One region of the Roseateles sp. P2_H4 genome, then DNA from elsewhere that is predicted to be linked to it. Evidence: predicted binding sites of a transcription regulator. Region 1 holds the regulator's gene; the other holds the start of a gene.

Region 1 (3,401 bases):
TACGTCTTCGCCTTCGAGGGCAATCTGGTCAACCAGGCCATCGCCGCCGTGCCGGAGCCCAGCCAGGTCGCGATGCTGCTCGCCGGCCTCGGCGCCATGGGCTTCATCGCCCGCCGCCGCCGCGGCTGATCAGCCTTCGGCGAGCAGGGCCAGGATCATCTCTATCCTGGCCTTGACCGGACTGAGCGCACCCGCGCTGGGCAGCAGGCCGGGCAGATCCATGACCGGGCCGGCATCGCAGCGCGTGCTGCGCCACACCTTGACGCCCCCCGCCTGAGCTTCGCGCAGGGCCGCATCCAGGCCGCGACTCAAGGTGCCGTTGCCGGTGCCCGCGGCGATCAAGCCGTCGACGCCGCTCGCCCACAGGGCACGCACGACAGTGCCGTCGGCACCCGCATGGTTCATGACGATCTCGACGCGCGGCCAGCGCTCGGCAGGCGCTGCGATACGCGCCAGGCCCTGGGCCTCGCACACCGGCCAGCGGCCCAACTGGCGCACGCTGCCCTCCTCCACCCGCGCCACCACGGCCCCATCGACCGACTCGAAGGTGTCGACGCGATAGCTGTGCGTCTTGCGCACCTGGACCGCGTCATGCACGCGGCCGGCGAAGGCCACGACGACACCGCGGGCATCCGGCGTCGCGGCCACCTGCACGGCGTCGAAAAGATTCTGCGGGCCGTCCGGTGCCAGCGCCGTGGCCGGACGCATCGCTGCCGTCAGCACGACGGGCTTGGCGGGTGACAGCACACGGTGCAGGAAATAGGCCGTCTCCTCCAGCGTGTCGGTGCCGTGGGTGATGACGATGCCGGCGACCTCGGGCCGGTCGAGCTGTTGCTGCACGGCCGTGGCCAGCCGCTGCCAGGTCGCGAAATCCATGTCCTTGCTGTCCAGCTGGGCCAATTGCTGCGCTTCCAGCTTCTGCCCCGACAGCGCCGGAACTGCCGCCAGCAAATCCTCGACGCTCAGTTGCGCGGCCGTGTAGCCGACCCCGTCGCTGGCGGTTTTCGCAGTGCCGGCAATCGTGCCGCCGGTGCCCAGAATGACGATCAGACGATCAAGGGTTTGCAATTTCTTGGATTCCTGGATGAAAATACAGGTGCTGGACAAATTTCCAGCCACTCAAAAGGCCGCCCGTGCAAGACCGTCCCAAGCTTACCGCCCGACAGCAGCAGATCTTCGACCTGGTGCGCAACGCGATCGAAAGCACCGGCTCGCCGCCCACCCGCGCGGAGATCGCCGCCGAACTGGGTTTCAAGTCCGCCAACGCGGCCGAGGAACATCTGCAGGCCCTGGCCCGCAAGGGCATGCTGGAACTCATCGGCGGCACCTCGCGCGGCATCCGCTTGAAATCGGACATCCTCAACGCCGTCAACCGCGCCCGCCAGTTCAGCCTGCCCATCCCCAGTCTCGCTCAGCTGACACTGCCCCTGATCGGCCGTGTGGCTGCCGGCGCCCCCATCCTCGCGCAGGAGCATGTCGAGCAGACCTACACCGTCGAGCCCGGCCTGTTCGCCAGGAAGCCCGACTACCTGCTCAAGGTCAAGGGCATGAGCATGAAGGACATCGGCATCCTCGACGGCGACCTGCTCGCCGTGCAGTCGGCCAAGGAAGCCCGCAACGGCCAGATCGTCGTGGCACGAGTGGGCGAAGAGGTCACGGTCAAGCGCTTCAAGCGCGGGCCTGAGGGCATCCAGCTGCTGCCCGAGAACGCCGATTTCGAGCCCATCCTCGTCAATGAACACAGCGAGAGCTTCAGCATCGAAGGGCTGGCCGTTGGCCTGATCCGAGGACAAGGCTTCAACTGATTTCAAACGGGGGTTCAATTCCCCCCGGCGCGCTCGAAATGAAAAAGGCCCGTGTCACCGACACGGGCCTTTTTGCTTGGATGGTGGAGCCGGGGGGAATTGAACCCCCGTCCGCAAGCCATCACCGGGCAGATCTACATGCTTAGCCGGCTGATTTGAATCTCACGGTCAACTCGCGCAGTGGCACGCTAGCTTTTCCGCCAGTCACTTGATCTCACGCCCCACCGAGTGACCCGGTGCGACGCCAGCCGATGTGAGTGACTTCTCAGCCTTGCCCCTTGCGGAACTCAGCCCGGCCCATCGGCCTGCCGTTGAGAAGCTCATCCGCAATTAAGCGGCGAGTGCGAACGTAGAGTCGTTTGCAGTTACTGTGTTTCCAGATGTATTTACGAGGTGACTGGTCCTCGGCATGCCCTACTCCGGATCCGCACCCACGTCGAAACCAAGTCGGCCCCAGAGAACCCCTATCTTAGGCCAGTCCGAGTCGCTTCAAGAGCTCGCCGGGCGCTGACAGCTCCAGGTCGGCTCTCCAATGACGAAATTCGCCGCCGTGGCCGAGATAGCCCCAGGTTGCTGCGGCCGTCGCCATGCCGGCCGCACGCCCGGCCAGGATGTCGCGTTCGTCGTCGCCGACATAGAGACAGGACTCGGCTGCCACGTTCAGGCGGCGTGCGGCCTCCAGCAACGGCGCGGGGTGAGGCTTGGTGTGGCCGGTCGTGTCGCCGCCGACGATGGCACCGGCCGATAGGCCCAATGCCGTGGCCAGCGGCAAGGCAAAGCGTTCGGCCTTGTTGGTGACGATGCCCCAGGCCAGGCCGGCTGCGGTTAACGCAGCGAGTTCGGTTTCGACGCCGGCAAAGGCTTGCGTACTGTCGTACATCAGCGCTTCGTAGCGGTCCAGGAACTCGCGCTTGAGTTCGTCATAGTCTGGCTGACCAGGCGCGGAACCGAAGGCCTGGCCGAGCATGCCGCGTGCGCCAGAGCCGCCGTGCGGCCGGTATTGGGCCAAGGGCAGCGCAGCAAGGCCGCGTTCGGCGCGCATCGCGTTGGCTGCCGCTGCGAGGTCGGCGGCGCTGTCGATCAGCGTGCCGTCCAGGTCGAACAGGACGGCACGCAGATGCGACCAGTGTGCAGCGAGCTTCAAGCGGGGCGGCGGCAGGCCAGCAGATAGTTCACGTCGGTATCGCTCCCCAGGCTGTAGCGCTGCGTCAGCGGGTTGTAGCTCAGGCCACGGCTGCCTTGCAGCTCCAGGCCGGCGTCACGGCAGAACTGGGCCAGCTCGGACGGCTTCAGGAAGCGCGCGTATTCATGCGTGCCCTTGGGCAGCATGTTGAGCACGTACTCGGCCCCGACGATGGCGAGCAGGAAGGACTTGACGTTGCGGTTCAAGGTCGACAGGAAGACCCAGCCGCCGGGTTTGACCAGCGTCGCGAGCGCGCGCACCACCGAGGCCGGATCGGGCACATGCTCGAGCATTTCCATGCAGGTGACCACGTCGAAGCTGGCCGGCTGTTCGGCCGCCAGCGCCTCGACGGCGACCTCGCGGTATTCCACGCCCTCGGTGCCGGCCTCCATCGCATGCAGTTCGGCCACGCG
Region 2 (3,401 bases), on a different contig from region 1:
GGGCACCGAAGCGGTTGGCGCGCAAATGCAGTCGCGACTCGACGAAACGGGCCTCGTCCAGATAGCCGGCGGCGGCGAGGCTGTCGAGCAGCGCCTCGACGGCCGCCTCGCCAGCCTCTTCTTCATCTTCGTCGTCGATGGCCGCAGGCGGCGGTTCAGCCTCGCCCGCCGCTTGCGCCGCGGCCAGGCGCGCGCGCTGCTGCCGTTGCTGCTGCTCGATGCGCAACAGCTTGCGCCGGAGTTCGGCGCGGCTGTGCTCACGCTGGGCCAGCAGGCCGATGGCGCGGGCCTTCAGCGACAGCGGCGCTCGGGTCGCCATGCAGCAGGCCCCGGGCGGCTTTTACTCCTCGGCCGCCAAGGTCAGCGGTGCGACGCCCAGGGATTCGCGGATCTTGTTCTCGATCTCGCGGGCGACATCGACGTTCTCGCGCAGGAACTCGCGGGCGTTGTCCTTGCCCTGGCCGATCTTCTCGCCCTGATAGGCGTACCAGGAGCCGGACTTCTCGACGACCTTGGCGACCACGCCCATGTCGACGATCTCGCCTTCGCGGCTGATGCCTTCGCCGTAAAGGATGTCGAACTCGGCGGTTTTGAACGGGGGGCTGACCTTGTTCTTGACGACCTTGACCTTGGTCTCGGAGCCGATGACCTCCTCGCCCTTCTTGATCGAGCCGATGCGGCGGATGTCCAGGCGCACCGAGGCGTAGAACTTCAGCGCGTTGCCGCCGGTGGTCGTTTCGGGCGAGCCGAACATGACGCCGATCTTCATGCGGATCTGGTTGATGAAGATGACCATGCAGTTGGTCTTCTTGATCGTGGCGGTCAGCTTGCGCAGCGCCTGGCTCATCAGGCGGGCCTGCAGGCCGGGCAGGCTGTCGCCCATCTCGCCTTCGAGTTCGGCCTTGGGTGTCAGCGCCGCGACCGAGTCGATGACGATGAGGTCCACCGAGCCGGAGCGCACCAGCGCGTCGACGATCTCGAGGGCCTGTTCGCCGGTGTCGGGCTGGCTGATCAGCAGTTCCTGCAGGTTGACGCCGAGCTTCTGGGCGTACTGGATGTCCAGGGCGTGCTCGGCATCGATGAAGGCACAGGTGCCGGCGAGCTTTTGCATCTCGGCGATGACCTGCAGCGTCAGCGTGGTCTTGCCCGAGGACTCGGGGCCGTAGATCTCGACGACGCGGCCGCGCGGCAGGCCGCCGACGCCCAGGGCGATGTCCAGGCCCAGCGAGCCGGTGGAAACAACCTGGATGTCTTCAATGACCTCGCCTTCGCCGAGCCGCATGATGGAGCCCTTGCCGAATTGCTTTTCGATCTGGGCGAGGGCGGCCTGCAGGGCCTTGGCTTTTTCGGTGTTGAGGGCTTTGACCGGGGCGTCCATGCGAATCTCCGTGGGGAATGGGCTGAATTATGGGGCAATCTGTATGTTTGTACAGTGGTTTGTCCCCCGATCCGCGGCAGCAAGCGGCTCAGGATTGAGGAGCATCCTAGGAGCAAGGTGGCTCATGACGTGAGCCAGCCTTGCGCTGCCGCAAGCCGCCGGCGTTGCGGTCGCACATAACATCGGCGCAGGAGACAAGACGATGCGCATCCTGATTGCGGAAGACGACCAAGTGCTGGCCGACGGGCTGCTGCGTGCGCTGCGCGCCTCAGGCTATGCGGTGGACCGGGTCAGCAGCGGCACCGAGGCCGATTCGGCGCTGGCGACCCATGAGTTCGACCTGGTCATCCTCGACCTCGGCCTGCCGCGCCTGCATGGACTGGAGGTGCTGCGCAAGCTGCGTGCGCGCGGCTCGACGATGCCGGTGCTGATCCTGACCGCGGCCGACAGCGTCGAGCAGCGCGTCAAGGGGCTGGACCTGGGCGCCGACGACTACATGGCCAAGCCCTTCTCGCTGCAGGAACTGGAGGCGCGCGTGCGCGCGCTGACGCGCCGTGGCCTGGGCACGGCCAGCAGCCTCATCAAGCATGGGCCGCTGACCTTCGATGCGACCGGCCGCGTGGCCTACATCAACGAGCAGATGCTGGAACTGTCGGCGCGCGAGCTGTCGCTGCTGGAGGTGCTGCTGCAGCGAGCGGGTCGTCTCGTCAGCAAGGACCAGCTCGTCGAGCGGCTGTGTGAATGGGGTGAAGAGGTCAGCAACAACGCCATCGAGGTCTACATCCACCGCTTGCGCAAAAAGATCGAGCAGGGCCCGATCCGCATCGCGACGGTGCGCGGGCTCGGCTACTGCCTCGAGAAGATCAACTCCTAAATGCCCAACAAGGACGGCGCCAGCCCCGAGCAGGGCTCGCTGGTTCGGGCGGGCGCCCCTGCTGCGCAGGGTTCGCTGTTCGGCGAGATCCTCGACTGGATGCTCGCTCCGCTGCTGCTGATCTGGCCGATCAGCGTGGCGCTGACGTGGCTGGTGGCGCAGGGCATTGCAAGCAGGCCGTACGACCGTGAGCTCGGGGAGATGGCGCGCAGCCTCGGGCTTCAGGTCGCGGCGGAATCTGCGCCGACCAAGGGAAGAGACCGCTACGCCCTCGCGCCCGAGGCGGCGGCGCTGCTGCGGGCGGATGCCTCGGACACGGTTTTCTACCAAGTGCTCGGCCAGCGCGGCGAGCTGCTGAGCGGCGACGCGACCCTGCCCGTGCCGACCGAGGACGCGCCCGTCGTGCCCTGGGAGCTGCACTTTCGCGACGACGAGGTCGGCACGGACGCGGTGCGCGTGGCCTATCTGTGGATCGCGCCCGAGGGGCAGGCCGGATCGACGAAGACGATGCTGGTGCAGGTGGCGGAGACGCTGGGCAAGCGCGCGCGGTTGACCAACGAGATCATCAAGGGCGTCATCCTGCCGCAGTTCGTCATCCTGCCGCTGGCCGTGCTGCTGGTGTGGCTGGCGCTGGCGCGCGGCATCTCGCCGCTGAACGAGCTGCAGCGCCGCATCCGCTCGCGCGAGGCCTCTGACCTCTCGCCCATCGACGAGCAGCGCGTGCCGGACGAGGTGGCGCCGCTGGTGCAGGCCATCAACGACCTGCTGGCGCGGCTGGACTCGTCGATGAGCCGGCAGAAGCATTTCCTCGCCGACGCCGCCCACCAGCTGAAGACGCCGCTGGCGGGCCTGCGCACCCAGGCCGAGCTGATCCAGCGCGAGATCGATGCCGGCCGCGCGTCGCCGGAGGAGTTGAAGCGCTCCCTCGCCCATATCGCCCGCGCGAGCGAGCGCGCCGCCCACATGGTCAACCAGCTGCTGGCCATGGCGCGCGCCGAGGATGCCGAGCAGGCCATGAAGCGCGAGCCCGTCAACCTGGCCGAGATCGCCATCGACTCGGTGCGCGACTTTGTGCCTCGCGCGCTGGAGCGGCGCATCGACCTGGGTTATGACGGCGTGGTGCCGGATGACAGCCGGCTGCGCGTGAAC

The links. The regulator LexA, encoded in region 1, represses DNA repair genes until DNA is damaged. The targets are predictions, from matches to a motif close to ACTGTATNNNNATACAGT.
Region 2: recA (recombinase RecA) is a predicted target of LexA. The motif match lies at 1,417-1,434, and genes of this name have one in related genera.

What each region holds. Positions count from the first base shown of each region.
Region 1 covers NZ_JBFUFR010000006.1:108,499-111,899, forward strand. The annotation lists gene AC1DW3_RS06590 (esterase-like activity of phytase family protein) at 1-129, shown strand, start outside; gene AC1DW3_RS06595 (asparaginase) at 130-1,068, opposite strand; gene lexA (transcriptional repressor LexA) at 1,134-1,805, shown strand; RNA gene ssrA (transfer-messenger RNA) at 1,887-2,260, opposite strand; gene gph (phosphoglycolate phosphatase) at 2,275-2,949, opposite strand; gene ubiG (bifunctional 2-polyprenyl-6-hydroxyphenol methylase/3-demethylubiquinol 3-O-methyltransferase UbiG) at 2,946-3,401, opposite strand, start outside.
Region 2 covers NZ_JBFUFR010000038.1:8,330-11,730, reverse strand. The annotation lists gene AC1DW3_RS23895 (RecX family transcriptional regulator) at 1-319, opposite strand, end outside; gene recA (recombinase RecA) at 341-1,378, opposite strand; gene AC1DW3_RS23885 (response regulator) at 1,581-2,252, shown strand; gene AC1DW3_RS23880 (sensor histidine kinase) at 2,352-3,401, shown strand, end outside.